3 regions of the Cupriavidus sp. 96C5-1 genome follow, and region 1 is predicted to be linked to each of the others. Evidence: predicted binding sites of a transcription regulator. Region 1 holds the regulator's gene; each other region holds the start of a gene.

The links. The regulator HrcA, encoded in region 1, represses chaperone genes, less so after heat shock. The targets are predictions, from matches to a motif close to TTAGCACTCNNNNNNNNNGAGTGCTAA.
Region 2: a site for HrcA is predicted at 1,154-1,180, ahead of groES (co-chaperone GroES). Genes of this name have one in related genera too.
Region 3: a site for HrcA is predicted at 2,669-2,695, ahead of rpoH (RNA polymerase sigma factor RpoH). Genes of this name have one in related genera too.

The regions. Positions count from the first base shown of each region.
Region 1 is NZ_JBYOJU010000003.1:319,774-324,764, reverse strand. Features, by position in the region: gene grpE (nucleotide exchange factor GrpE) at 1-450, opposite strand, end outside; gene AC3FOF_RS06240 (hypothetical protein) at 725-880, shown strand; gene AC3FOF_RS06235 (RNA-binding S4 domain-containing protein) at 925-1,320, opposite strand; gene hemH (ferrochelatase) at 1,351-2,466, opposite strand; gene hrcA (heat-inducible transcriptional repressor HrcA) at 2,579-3,616, opposite strand; gene AC3FOF_RS06220 (NAD kinase) at 3,731-4,648, shown strand; gene recN (DNA repair protein RecN) at 4,716-4,991, shown strand, end outside.
Region 2 is NZ_JBYOJU010000007.1:103,372-108,362, reverse strand. Features, by position in the region: gene groES (co-chaperone GroES) at 1,274-1,564, shown strand; gene groL (chaperonin GroEL) at 1,606-3,249, shown strand; gene AC3FOF_RS11260 (metallophosphoesterase) at 3,386-4,174, opposite strand; gene AC3FOF_RS11255 (YjgN family protein) at 4,730-4,991, shown strand, end outside.
Region 3 is NZ_JBYOJU010000019.1:72,615-77,605, forward strand. Features, by position in the region: gene AC3FOF_RS20880 (heme o synthase) at 1-750, shown strand, start outside; gene AC3FOF_RS20885 (SCO family protein) at 912-1,538, shown strand; gene rpoH (RNA polymerase sigma factor RpoH) at 1,658-2,554, opposite strand; gene AC3FOF_RS20895 (pirin family protein) at 2,949-3,824, shown strand; gene ybiB (DNA-binding protein YbiB) at 3,860-4,870, opposite strand.

The DNA.
Region 1 (4,991 bases):
CACCATGGAGATCGCCTGGTGGCGATGCGGGTCGAATTTCTCGCCCACCGGGTTCAGTTCGACGATCTTGCCCTTTTCGAAGGCACTGAACAGCTGGCGCGCCGTCAGTTCGACCCCTTCGCGCAGCTTGGCGATATCGCCCGAACCGTCGGCCAGCGCTGCCTGCAGGCTGTCCATCACCGGCAGCAGGTAGTCGGCAAAGCTTTCGATGGCGAATTTATGCGCCTTGGCAACGTCGTCCTGGGCGCGGCGGCGGATGTTCTCGCCCTCGGCGGTCGCCCGCAGGAACAGATCGTAGTTTTCCTTGGCCTTGGCCTCCAGCGCGGCCAGCTGGGCCGCCACATCGCTCACGGCGGCATTGTCGGCCTGGCCGGCAGGCGCGGTGTTCTGCTCGTCGCTGACTGGCGAGAGCGGCGGCGTGGTGGATGGCGTCTGCTTCTGTTCTTCCATGTCGATCCGTATCAATACAAGGACGCGGCCTGCCTGGCGCAGGCCGCCGGGTGGTAAATCGGCAAATGTAGCCTGCAGTTGGTGGCAGGCCCCGAATTTTCAAGAGCGCACCGGGACGGTGCGGTGAAACACACGGTTACAAAGAGGTGGGGGCCGAAATAGGGGCCATATTGCTTTGCTGCAGCGCACCCCCTAAGATGAAACCGTATAAAAATGACAAAAATACCGGGGTCGGAGATGCATTACAAGCGGGGCCACTCTCGAAAGGTTAGCCATGCATAAGCTGCCTGTTCTGGCGGTCTTGCTGCTCGCCGCATTATCGGTGATGACAGTCTTCATCTGCCTCTCCGGCGCCCTCACGCCACGAGACACCGAATACGGCAGCGGCAAGGCGGTCTTTAAGCACTACATCGTCCCCTACGTTCGCTGACGCGGCCGGGTGAGCCGGGGCGACCGCCTGCGCGGCCATCCTCCTCACCCCCTCACGCCGTCGATCTGGCGCCGGTCGCGCTTGGTCGGCCGGCCCTGCAAACGCGACGCGGGCTCGACATTGAGCCTGCGCAATTCCGCTTCCTCCCGCCGCCGCGCCTGGCTGGCCTCGGTTTCCGCATAAAGCGCCTGGGCTATCGTAGCCGAGCCGCGGGCCCCCACGATACCTTTCACCACCAGTTCCCAGCGCTGCTGGTGCGCCTCCAGCACGATCGTGTCGCCCGGCTTGACCTCGCGCGAGTTCTTGCAGCCCTGGCCATTGACCTGCACCTTGCCGCGTTCCACCGCCTCGGCCGCCAGCGAGCGCGTCTTGAAGAAGCGCGCGCACCACAGCCATTTATCGATGCGCAGACGGGCGCCGGCCTCGAAAGATACATTCATTTCCCTACCTCCATGCCATTGGCGGGCGGCTCATGCCGCCGCGCCCCGGGTCTGGGCCTGCGTGCGCCGGGCCTCCAGTTCATGCGGATGGGGCAGCCGCAGCGGCCAGCCCTGCAGGTGCTGCAAGCCGATCTCCGCAAGCCCGGCGATCCAGCTCTCGGCATCATTGAGGCAAGGGATGTAGTGGAATACCTTGCCACCGGCCATCTGGAACTCGGACCGCCCTTCCATGGCGATCTCTTCCAGTGTCTCCAGACAGTCGGCCGGGAAGCCGGGGCAGAACACATCGACCCGGCCGGTGCCGACCTTGCCAAGCTCCTGCAAGGTGGGCGCGGTATAGGGCTGCAGCCACTCCGCCTTGCCGAAGCGGGACTGGAAGGTGACCTGGTACTGCCCAGGCTGCAAACCCAGCGCCTCGCCCAGCAGGCGGCCGCTCTTGAGGCATTCGCAGTGGTAAGGGTCGCCTAGTTCCAGCGTGCGGCGCGGCACCCCGTGAAACGACAGAATCAGCTTGTCGCCCCGGGCAAAATCCGGCGTGCCGTGCTGCGCCCAGTATGCCCCCACCTGATGGTGCAAGGCAGCGATATAGGCCGGATGGTCGTGAAAATGCTTGACCAGCCGCAACTCCGGCTGATTTCGCCACTGCCCGAGTACGCGAAACACCTCGTCGAAACCGGTCGCCGTGGTGGTGCCCGAATACTGCGGGTACAGCGGCAACAGCAGGATGCGTTCGGTGCCCTGGCGGCGCAGCGCTTCCAGCACCGAGGCGATCGACGGATTGCCGTAGCGCATCGCACAGGCCACCGTGACCTCATGGCCCTGCTGGTTGAGCAGCAATTGCAGGGCGTGGGCCTGGCGCTCGGTGTGGACCAGCAGCGGCGAACCAGTCATATGCGCCTCGCGCAGCCAGATCGACTCGTACTTCATCGCCGAGGCGCGCGAGCGCAGCGGCAGGATGATGCCGTACAGGATCGGCAGCCAGGCGGCGCGCGGGATTTCCACCACGCGCGGATCGGACAGGAATTGCTTGAGGTAGCTACCGACCGCCTTGGGCGTCGGCGCGTCCGGGGTGCCGAGGTTGATCAGCAGGATCGCCGTGCGCGGAGCCTGGCCATGCTGGTAGGCCGGTTCGGGAGTAAACGTCATGTAATTTCCGGTGTGGCGGGGCGGCGCGGGCGCGAGGCACGCCGCCACCAGGTCTCGCCGAGCTGACAGGATGAACGGGACAGGCAGCCTGTGAGACCCGGCCAGGACAAGGCTAGTTCTGGCTGAGCGCGCTGGACAATAGCCGCGCGGTGATGTCGACGATCGGGATCACCCGTTCGTAGGCCATGCGGGTCGGGCCGATCACCCCGAGCGTGCCGACGATCTGGCCGTCGACTTCATAGGGTGCGGTGATGACCGCCATGTCTTCGAGCGGCACCAGCTTGCTCTCGCCGCCGATGAAGATCTGCACGCCCTGGGCATGGCTGGAGACATCGAGCAGCTTGAGCAGGCCGGTCTTGTGCTCGAACACGTCGAACAGGCGGCGCAGCTTCTCCATGCTGGACGACAGGTCCTCCACCTCCAGCAGCTTGCGCTCGCCCGAGATGAAGACGTGGTCGTCTTCCTCCTCCGCCATGGCGCTGCTGCCCGCCTCCACCGCCGCCTGCATCAACTGCGACATGTCCATGCGCAGCGCCTGCAGCTCGCCGCGCAGGTGGTCGCGCACGTTGTCGAAGCTCATGCCGGCAAAATGCGAATTGATGAAATTGGCCGCCTCGACCAGTTGCGACGGGGAATAGGGCAGCTCGGTCTGGATGATGCGGTTCTGCACGTCGCCCTCGGGGGTGACAATGATCAGCAGGATGCGCTTGTCCGACAGCCGCATGAATTCGACCTGGCGGAACGCCTGGGCCCGCCGCGGCGTCATCACCACGCCGGCGAACTGCGACAGGTTGGACAAGGTGTGCGCCGCCGACGTGATCATCCGCTGCGGCCCGAGCTGCTGGCCGCGCAGCTGCCCCTGGATCTTGCCGGTCAGTTCGGCCAGATCCAGCGCGCCGTCCAGCGGCTGGGCGGTCAGCATGGTGTCGACGAACAAGCGGTAGCCGCGCGGCGTCGGGATGCGCCCGGCCGAAGTGTGGGGGCTGGTAATGAACCCCATCTCCTCCAGGTCCGACATCACATTGCGGATGGTGGCAGGGGACAGTTCGAGGCCCGAGTACTTCGACAAGGTCCGTGAGCCCACGGGCTGCCCCTCGGCGATGTAGCGCTCGATCAGGGTTTTGAGAAGCGTTTTCGCACGTTCATCCATAATATTCCTGATTTTACGCAAGTTTTCACCGTTCGGGCGGCTCATCCTCGATCCGGCCTGGCCGGGCACCCCCACCTGCTGACAATGGTCACGGCGGTATGGTCTAATCCCGGCATGTCTTCGCTCCCCACGCCCGGCGCCGCGCGCGCACCCTTTCGCACCGTCGCCCTGATCGGCAGGTACGCCACCGCCGGCATCGAAGGCCCGCTGGAAGAACTGGCCGCCTGCATCCTCAAGAATGGCCAGGATGTGGTGTTCGAGCGGGAGACCGCGCTGGCCACCGGCCTCACCGACTACCCGGCGCTGGCGCCAGAGGACATCGGCAAGCATGCCGACGTGGCGGTGGTGCTGGGCGGCGACGGCACCCTGCTGGGCCTGGCGCGCCAGCTGGCCGGCTTCCCGGTGCCACTGATCGGCGTCAACCACGGGCGGCTGGGCTTCATGACCGACATCCCGCTGGAAGACGTGCACTCGGTGCTGCCCGACATGCTGGCAGGCCGCTACGAGTCCGAGGTCCGGATGCTGCTGGAGTCGCAGGTGGTGCGCGACGATGAGGTGATTTTCTCCGCGCTGGCCTTCAACGACGTCGTCGTCAACCGTTCCGGCATCTCCGGCATGGTCGAACTGGCGGTCTCGGTGGACGGCTACTTTATGTACAACCAGCGCTCGGACGGCCTGATCGTCTCCACGCCGACCGGTTCGACCGCCTATGCACTGTCGGCGGGCGGCCCGATCCTGCACCCGACCCTTTCCGGGCTGGTGCTGGTGCCGATCGCCCCGCATGCGCTGTCCAACCGCCCGATCGTCCTGCCGCACGATGCCGAGGTCTCGATCGAGGTGGCCACGGCGCGCGACGCCAGCGTCAATTTCGACATGCAGTCGCTGACCTCGCTGCTGCCGGGCGACCGCATCGTGGTACGCCGCTCGGCCAAGACCGTCAACCTGCTGCATCCGATCGGCTACAACTATTACGCCACGCTGCGCAAGAAGCTGCACTGGCATGAGTACCCAAGCGAAGACAACCGGCTCTGATCCGCACCGATCCGGCCCAGATCCACCCCCGAACCGACACCGACCCTGACCTGACCCGTCGCCCACGATGCTGCGCAGCCTGTCCATCCGCGATTTCGTCATCGTCGATACGCTCGACCTCGACTTCTCCCCGGGTTTCACCGTTTTCACCGGCGAAACCGGCGCCGGCAAATCGATCCTGATCGATGCGCTGGCCCTGGTGCTGGGTGAGCGCGCCGACGCCGGCGTGGTCCGCGAAGGCGCTTCCCGCGCCAGTATCAGCGCCATCTTCGCCACGCCGCCCGGACTCGACGCGTGGCTGGCCGAACACGACCTCACCGGCGACGAAGGCACCGTGCTGCTG
Region 2 (4,991 bases), on a different contig from region 1:
GCGCCAGGGAACCGGCATCGTGGCAGGCAAGTCCGCCCCGCTATCCGGCTGAGCCGGCGTGCTCGCCTGAGTCTCTCCGAGGTTCGGGAATGCGGGGCGGGAGGGCGTTCATGCCGCGCTGCATGATTTCCGGATTTTAGCCTTCCTGGCTCAAGATGCGGTATGGCGCATATAATTAATTGTGCGACGCAGCAGTCGATGTGAGACTCGGAAAGCTTGGCTTGCCAGGGACGACGGGCAAGCTCGCCATGGTGCGCAGGATCAGGGCCATGCGCCCGCGGGCCCGAGTGGATATTGCTGCTGTATCCAGGGTCCTGCAGGTGAATTCCCGTCGGGGCCCATCAGGCAGCCATCCATCCTGATCATTCAAAGAATCATGGCTGCGTCGAGCAATCATGATGAGGTGCGCAAATGTTGCCGTGCGATCGATGCAAAGGCCAAGCCGGCAGGCCAGGACACCTGCCGCCCCACCCGGATCTTGAAAAAGCGCCGGACCTGTCCCCGCGTGAAGGCGCAACCGCGCACGCCTACCAGTGCAGGAAGTGCGGCCACATGCTGGTGCTGCAAAGCCCCGGCCGGGATATGCCAGATTTCTGGGTGCTGGGGGATGGCGCGTTCCCGGCGGACACCTGACAGCGCCAGGCCAAACAAAAAGAGCCATCAGCATGATGGCTCCTATCCCCGCGATCCAGCGCCGGCTGCAGATCCCAACCCTGGCATTCTCAGATGCGCATGGGATAGGCAGGGTCTGCAGGTGGCCCCTCGGGATCCCGTCACGCCTACCCCTTGCAGGGCGCCGTGGGCATTGGCATTCCAGACTTATCAGCCCGATCCCGGTGCAAGGCTGACTATATCCGCGTATTGTTTCGCGCGGAAGACACCCAAGTGCCAAGGGGAGCACACCGTCGTTGTGCCGCTGGTGCCCGGCTGCAGGTGCCGGCACGCTGGCGCAGCCCGCGTGATAGGGCCGCAGCGGGAAGGGGTCTCTTTCTCTGCCTGCACCGGCATTTTCCTTCTCGCGCCGCCCCGTTGTTTCGACATCCGGGGTGCTCCGAATCCACCGTCGGGCCCGGTGCTGGCAACGAATATCGATGTTAGAGGGTAAACACGTATCAAGTTGCCGACTTGAAAACGTAAACCCCCGTCCCTATAATTAGCACTCGTTGGGCATGAGTGCTAACAGACCTCGCCTAGCGTACTAATTCTGCTGGCCGTCAGTGCTGGCGGCCAATTTTGTGAACCTAAAATCACTTTTTTGTACCAAGGAGTCCGTATGAATCTGCGTCCTTTGCACGACCGCGTGATCGTGAAGCGTCTGGACAATGAAACCAAGACCGCTTCCGGCATCGTGATTCCCGACAACGCTGCCGAAAAGCCTGATCAAGGTGAAGTGCTGGCCGTGGGCCCCGGCAAGAAGGATGACAAGGGTGCTTCGATCGCGCTCGACGTCAAGGTGGGTGACCGCGTGCTGTTCGGCAAGTATGCCGGCCAGGCCGTGAAGGTGGATGGCCAGGAACTGCTGGTCATGCGCGAAGAAGACATCATGGCCGTGGTGAACAAGTAATCCACGCACCCCGACTCGTACAGATTTAGGAGATTCAGAACATGGCAGCTAAAGACGTAGTATTCGGCGACGCCGCCCGCGCCAAGATGGTCGAAGGCGTGAACATTCTCGCCAACGCAGTGAAGGTTACCCTGGGCCCGAAGGGTCGCAACGTCGTGCTGGAGCGCAGCTTCGGCGGCCCGACCGTGACCAAGGACGGTGTGTCCGTGGCCAAGGAAATCGAGCTGAAGGACAAGCTGCAGAACATGGGCGCGCAAATGGTCAAGGAAGTGGCTTCCAAGACCAGCGACAACGCCGGTGACGGTACCACCACCGCAACCGTGCTGGCCCAGTCGATCGTGCGCGAAGGCATGAAGTACGTTGCCGCCGGCATGAACCCGATGGACCTGAAGCGTGGCATCGACAAGGCTGTGGTGAATGCGGTCGAAGAGCTGAAGAAGCTGACCAAGACCACCACCACCAGCAAGGAAATCGCCCAGGTCGGCTCGATCTCCGCCAACAGCGACGAAGTGATCGGCAAGCTGATCGCCGAAGCGATGGACAAGGTCGGCAAGGAAGGCGTGATCACCGTGGAAGACGGCAAGTCGCTGGCCGACGAGCTGGAAGTCGTGGAAGGCATGCAGTTCGACCGCGGCTACCTGTCGCCGTACTTCATCAACAACCAGGAAAAGCAGGTTGTTGCCCTGGAGAACCCGTTCGTCCTGCTGTTCGACAAGAAGATCTCGAACATCCGCGATCTGCTGCCGGTGCTGGAACAAGTGGCCAAGTCGGGCCGCCCGCTGCTGATCATCGCTGAAGACGTCGAAGGCGAAGCCCTGGCGACCCTGGTGGTGAACAACATCCGTGGCATCCTGAAGACCGCCGCCGTCAAGGCTCCGGGCTTCGGCGACCGCCGCAAGGCCATGCTGGAAGACATCGCCATCCTGACCGGCGGTGCAGTGATCGCCGAAGAAATCGGCCTGACGCTGGAAAAGGCAACCCTGCAGGAACTGGGTCAAGCCAAGCGCATCGAAATCGGCAAGGAAAACACCATCATCATCGACGGCGCCGGCGACGCAGCCTCGATCGAAGCACGCGTGAAGCAAATCCGTGCCCAGATCGAAGAAGCGACCTCGGACTACGACCGTGAAAAGCTGCAGGAACGCGTGGCCAAGCTGGCCGGCGGCGTTGCAGTGATCAAGGTTGGCGCTGCCACCGAAGTCGAAATGAAGGAAAAGAAGGCACGTGTGGAAGATGCACTCCACGCAACCCGTGCAGCCGTGGAAGAAGGTATCGTCCCCGGCGGCGGTGTGGCCCTGCTGCGCGCTCGCGCTGCCATCGCTGGCCTGACCGGCGACAACGCCGACCAGAACGCGGGCATCAAGATCGTGCTGCGCGCCATGGAAGAGCCGCTGCGCCAGATCGTGCTGAACGCTGGTGAAGAAGCTTCGGTCGTGGTGGCCAAGGTCATCGACGGCAAGGGCAACTTCGGCTACAACGCCGCCAGCGGCGAGTACGGTGACCTGGTGGAAATGGGCGTGCTGGACCCGACCAAGGTGACCCGCACCGCGCTGCAGAACGCTGCATCGGTCGCTTCGCTGATGCTGACCACGGATTGCGCCGTGGCAGAACTGCCGAAGGACGAATCGGCTCCGGCAATGCCGGGCGGCATGGGCGGCATGGGCGGTATGGACGGCATGATGTAAATCTGCCGGGCCGCCGGTCACGCGGCCTGCCATACCCGCATCACCCGCATCACCCGTAGTAGCAAAAACCCCCGCTGGCGCGAGCCGGCGGGGGTTTTTGTTTTCCTATCCGTATCCGTGCCTGGCAGGGCCTGGCTCAGAGTTCTACCGTGTAGCGCCAGTCGAAGGCGGGGTTTTCCAGTTCGCCGCTCTTGCGATGCACATATCCTCGCGGGTTGCAAACCACGCGCGCGTTGTCGAGCCGATAGTCGAAGCCGGTGTGGGTGTGGCCATGGATCCAAAGGTCGGCCTGCGCGACCAGATCGGGTCGGCGCGAGATAAAGCCGCTCGAGACCAGGTCGTGGGAGAAGCGCGGGTCCAGGCTGCCAAGATCGGGGGCGTGGTGGGTCACCACCACCGTCTTGCCGGCGAAGGGCGTGGCGAGCTGCGCCGCCAGCCAGTCACTGGCCGCCTGGTGCCGCGCCAGCGCGTCGGCTGTGGTGAACCGGCGCTTGCGGCCGTCTCCGTCCGCGATCTCGATCAGGCGATGGTCGATCATGACACCGGCGCAGGCGAGCATCGATGCCTCGCGCCGGTCGGCGCCGAAGAGAGCATAGTCCGTCCACCAGGTGGTGCCGATCACGCGTACCGGTTCGCCGGCCGGATTGTCAAAATGCGCGACGGCTCCGTTCAGGACGTGCACGTTAGGCGCAGCCCGTGCTGCTTCCGTCATCAGCGCATCGACCTGCTCGAAGGAGCTTTCGTAGTACTCATGGTTGCCGGGCACGTAGACCACCGGCCCGGGAAAGTTGCGCGCAGCCCAGTCCACGCCGGCGCGGCCGTTGGCGATATCGCCGGCCAGCACCACCAGATCGGCGGCGCATGCCGGCAACGATGCCGGCATGTGGTGCTCGAGGTGCAGGTCACTGAGGATGCGAAGCTTCATCGGATGTCTCCATGCGGTCTGCGCCGCCTGCGCAGGGGCGCGTCGTTGGTCTGCATGGATTCTACCCAATCGGTATTGTTCCGCCCGGCCCGGCCCTTGCCGCGTTCTCCCCGTGCGGCGCGTTGCTCCGCCACGACCACGCAGCATGCATGAAGCGGGTCCGAAGCGGGGCGGCTTCCCAGCCTTCCTCGGGCAGCCCACGTCTTGCGAGCGTTTTGCCCGATTGTTCCAGCTTCTTGGTCCACAAGTCCTGAAGGGGCGGATGTTGGCTGGTTCACATTGGGCTGGAGGAGGCTCGGCTTGTTGGATGGGGCCAGAACTTTCTTAAAATGCCGCCGCCTACGATCGATTTGCTTGCATTTTTGATACATTGCTCGCGGAAGTGGAGCGAAAGCGATATCGTCGCGCATTGCACTGATCATCGGCCGAGCGGGAACGCCGCCAAATTGCAGTCTTCAGGGGATAAACACAATGCAACAAGAAGATAACAACACCTTCCTGGCGCCACCGCTCGCAACGCCCGCGGTGCCGGCCGCTGCCGCGTCGCCGCGTCCGATGCGTTTCGAGTTCATCGGTTCGGGTTCGGAGTATTTCCGCATCTGGATCGTCAATGCGCTGCTGACTATCGTCACGCTGGGCATTTACTCTGCGTGGGCCAAGGTGCGCACGATGCAGTACTTTTATCGCAACACCCGCTTGGACGGTGCCAGCTTCGACTACCACGGCCGGGCTACGGCCATCCTCAAGGGGCGCGCCATTGTCTTCGGCATGGCCATGCTGTTCCAGCTCAGCAGCCATGTCTCGCTGTTGCTGGCGC
Region 3 (4,991 bases), on a different contig from region 1:
GGGGCCGCCGGCATCTGGCTGCTGGCGGGCGCGGCTTTCGCCATTAACTGCCTGGTCGAACAAAAAATCGATGCGCTGATGCGCCGCACCGCCTGGCGCCCTTCGGCCACCGGCGAAATCACCACGGCGCAGACCCTGGTGTTTTCCGCCGTGCTGGGTGGCGCGGGGATGTGGCTGCTGCATGTGTATACCAACGACCTGACGATGTGGCTGACGGTCGCCACCTTCGTTGGCTACGCGGTGGTGTACACCATTCTGCTGAAGCCGGCCACACCGCAGAATATCGTGATCGGAGGCTTGTCCGGGGCCATGCCGCCGGCGCTGGGCTGGGCGGCCGTGGCCGGCGACGTGCCGGCCGAGGCCTGGTTCCTGGTGCTGATCATCTTCACCTGGACGCCGCCGCACTTCTGGGCCCTCGCGCTGTACCGCCGCGCCGACTACGCCAAATCGGGCCTGCCCATGCTGCCGGTGACGCACGGCGAGCGCTTCACGCTGCTGAACATCCTGCTGTACACCCTGATCATGATCGCGGCCACGCTGCTGCCCTTTGTGTACGGCATGTGCGGCTATATCTACCTGGTGGCCGCGCTGGTCCTGGGGGGCATTTTCCTGGCGTACGCGCTGAAGCTGTTCCGCAACTATTCGGATGCGCTGGCGCAGCGCACTTTCCGTTTTTCGATCCTTTATCTCTCGCTGCTGTTCGCCGCGCTGCTGATCGATCACTATTTCAAGTTCCTGCCGCAGGCCTGAGCGGCCCGCAGCGGAATCCGCGCCACGGCTTGCGACATCTTGTCGCGGCGTGAGCGCGTGGCGGCCCCGATCGGCGATACTGCTGTAATCCGTCAATGTGACCTTGCCGTGCCCGGACTCTCTCCGGGCTGTTCCGGGCCGTCAGAACTCCTTGAATCCGCATGCCAAACCGCCTTCCTCCAAGCCTCCTGCCCACCTTCGCGAGCTTCCGCAGGTTCTTCCTGCTGGCGCTGTGCTCCCTGCTGCTTGCTGCTTGCGGCCAGCCGCGGGCATCCTTCAAGAACGTCGATATCACCGGCGGCAGCGAATTCGGCAAGGACTTTGTCCTGACCGATCACAACGGCAAGGTGCGGACGCTGGCCGACTTCAAGGGCAAGGCGGTGGTGATGTTCTTCGGCTACACGCATTGCCCGGATGTCTGCCCGACCACGCTGGCCGAACTCAAGGCGGTGATGGAGCAGCTGGGGCCGGATGCCGGCAAGGTGCAGGTGCTGTTTGTGACCGTCGACCCCGAGCGCGATACGCAGGCCTTGCTGGCGCAATACGTGCCGGCTTTCGACCCGCGTTTCCTGGGCATGCGCCCGGCTGACGATGCCGCGCTGCAGAAGATCGCCAAGGATTTCAAGGTGTTCTACGCCAAGGTGCCGGGTACGTCGCCGTCCAACTACACCATGGACCACTCGGCGGGCAGCTATGTATTCGACCCCAGCGGGAAGCTGCGGCTGTTCATACGCCACGGCCAGGGACCGGAGCCGATCGTGCACGATCTCAAGCAGCTGCTTTCCTGATGCGCGCGCCGCCGCTGCAGCGGCGGACAAAATGAAACAGGGCCGGTCTTGCGACCGGCCCTGTTTCATTTCCGGAGGTCCGGCGGCAGGGCCTTGGCCCGCCACCGGTCCGGCACGCCTCAGGCAAAGGCCTGCAGCGCTCCCTTCATCTTCTTCATCGCCGCGGTCTCGATCTGGCGGATGCGTTCGGCGGAGACGCCGAATTCGTCAGCCAGCTCGTGCAGCGTGGAGCCGCCGGAGCCGTCGTCGTTGACCTTCAGCCAGCGCGCCTCGATGATGCGGCGGCTGCGGTCGTCGAGCTTGGTCAGTGCTTCTTCCAGGCCCTGGACCTGCATGCGGTCGTGGCGCTGGGCCTCGATCACGCGGGTTGGCTCGTTGTGGTTGTCGGCCAGGTAGGCGATCGGCGCGAATTCTTCCTCGCCATCGTCGACTTGTCCTTCGAGCGCCAGGTCGCCGCCCGACAGCCGGGTTTCCATCTCCATCACTTCTTCCGGCTTGACGTTGAGCTCGCGCGCAACCGCGTCGATCTGTTCCGGCGTGAAGGTGTGGGCACCCTGCTTGTGGCTGCGCAGGTTGAAGAACAGCTTGCGCTGGGCCTTGGTGGTCGCCACCTTGACCATGCGCCAGTTCTTCAGCACGTATTCGTGGATCTCGGCCTTGATCCAGTGCATCGCATACGACACCAGCCGCACGCCCTGGTCCGGGTCGAAACGCTTCACAGCCTTCATCAGGCCGATATTGCCTTCCTGGATCAGGTCCGCGTGGGGCAGGCCGTAGCCAAGGTACTGGCGGGCAATCGATACCACCAGGCGCAGGTGCGACAGCACCATGCGGCGCGCCGCGTCGACGGAGTCGTGCTCGCGCAACTCGCGTGCAAGCCGCTGCTCTTCCTCGGCGGTGAGCAGGGGAATGCGATGTACAGCCTGGATATAGCTATCGAGATTTCCCAGGTTGCCCGGGAATGCCAGTGCAAACGTGCCGGCGCCTTGCGGCACCGCAGGCAGGCGGTTGGTCATTTGGGTTTGGTCAGCAGATAGGACTGCGTTCACTCAGTTGCTCCTTTCGCATCCGGCGGGTGGGTTGCCCGCGTGCGCAAGCCTCAGGGGGCGTGCACTGCAATGCAACACATATTAGCACTCAAGCCGGGGGACTGCTAAGTTGGAGTAATAATAGGGTTGATAGTTCCTGACAATCAACTCTAATTTTTACATAGTATGATGCGTGATCGCGGTGCGGATGTGGCGGAGCCGCTATCCGGCAAGTGACTCCAGCGATCCGCGCACGTTCGGACAATGGTTAGAGCGTGCATCCCCCATCCGGTTCGATCGCCGGATGAGATGTTGTGTTGCGCTAACGGCTACACTCTTTTCATTTGCACAGCCGTCAGTATCGACCGAACCGGGGAAAATCATGTCTGCTATCGAACACTTGCTCAAGCCGCATACGCGCGACCTCGGCGATTTCGCCGTAAGCCGGCTGCTACCCGCTGCGGCGGCCCAGACTGTCGGGCCCTTTATCTTTTTCGATCATATGGGGCCCGTAGCGCTGCCGCCCGGCGAAGGTGCGGATGTGCGTCCGCATCCGCATATTGGCCTGGCGACCGTCACCTATCTGTTCGAGGGTGAGATCCTGCATCACGACAGCCTGGGCAGCAAGCAGGTGATCAGGCCGGGCGACGTGAACTGGATGACGGCCGGCAGCGGCATCGCGCACTCGGAGCGCTCGCCCCAGTCCGCCCGCGAGGCCGGGCCGCGCCTGCACGGCATCCAGACCTGGGTGGCCTTGCCCAGGGAGCACGAGAACGTCGCGCCGTCCTTTCATCACCATCCCGCCGCCACGCTGCCCAAGCTCGAGCGCCCCGGCGTGCGGATGACGGTGATTGCGGGGGATGCCTTTGGCGCGCAGTCGCCGGTGAAGGTGTTCAGCCGCACGCTGTATGTGGCGATCGAGCTGGATGCGGGCGCCAGCCTGGAAATTCCCCCGGAGCACATCCAGCGCGGCATTTATCCGGTGGATGGCACCATCGCGCTGGATGGCGAAACGCTGCCGGAGCGGCACCTGGCCGTGCTGGTGGAGGGCCAGCCCGTCACGCTGACGGCGCAGACGGCAGCCCGCGCGATGCTGCTGGGGGGCGACCCGACCGACGGGCATCGCTTTATCTTCTGGAATTTCGTCGCCAGCACCAAGGAAGCAATCGCGGCGGCCTCCCAGCGCTGGGAGGCCGATCAGTTCCCGCGCGTGCCGGGGGAGGATGACCGGATTCCGTTGCCGCAGCGCAAGATCTGAGTGCGGCGGGCAGCTGTGCTGCCCGGCTTAACGCGTCAGACGGGGTTGGCCCAGGCCACCCGCGTGCCCTGTTGCAGGCACTCGCGGATCGCCTCGATCTGGGTGGCGATCGGTGCCGGCAGGGGCAGCTTGCCGTCCAGTACCAGGCGGATCCAGGCCGCGGTCTGGTCCACGTCGCTGCCGGGCGGCAGCTCCGGCACTTCGGCGATCGAGCCGGCGGTGGGGTCGACCAGGGTGCGCTGGTGCCCGTCATGCAGCCAGTCGATGCGGCCGCCACGGCGGGCATCGGCCACCACTTCGCCTTCGGTGCCCCGTGCCAGCAGGACATTGGCCGGTTCGCGCGAGAAGTAATCGGTGAGCGTTTCGCGATACTCGGGATGGGTGTAGCTGTACAGGCGCAGCGCTTCGGCCGGGGAATGCGCGCCGACCGGCTGCAGCATCTTGACCACCGTATGCGAGGAGTTGCGCAGGCCGATCTGCGTGCGCTTGTCGAGCAGGCGCGACAGTGCGGGCGACAGCACGTCGATCGGCAGCACCGCCAGCGGCCTGTCCTTGCTGCGAAGCTGGCCTTCGGCCTGTGCCACGGAGGCGCATGGCGCGATGCCCAGCGCCTCGAATAGCGAGATGCTGGTGACGCGCCCGTTGAACTGGCGCGTGCCGTGCACCAGCACGGGAATGCCTTCGCGCGCCAGCAGCAGGGCCAGCAGCGGCACCAGGTTGGGCTGCTTGCGCGCGCCGTTGTAGCTCGGGATGGACACCACGATGCGGTCCGGCGGCCCCGCCAGCGGCAGGCAATGCGCGTGCGCGGCATCCAGCATGCCGGCCAGTTCGTGCGGGGCCTCGCCCTTGATGCGATAGGCCATCAGCACCGCGCCCAGTTCGATATCGGCCACGCGGCCGGCCAGCATGGCGTCGAACAGGGCCTGCGCATCCTCGCGCGGCAGCGCGCGGGCGCCATTGACGCCCCGGCCGATTTCCTTGATGTACTTCGCCGCGGCGAACGGAGGCTGGGCGGGTGTCGCGGGTGCGGCTGGCGTGGTAGTCATGGCGGGCTGGGACAGTGTTGTTTGAGGTTCATGATAGCGGAGCAGGGCAGGCCGTGCCCATGGTATTGGCCAATGCCGGCGCTGTCAGTCCCGCTCCTGCTGCTGCACACTGGCCTTCGGC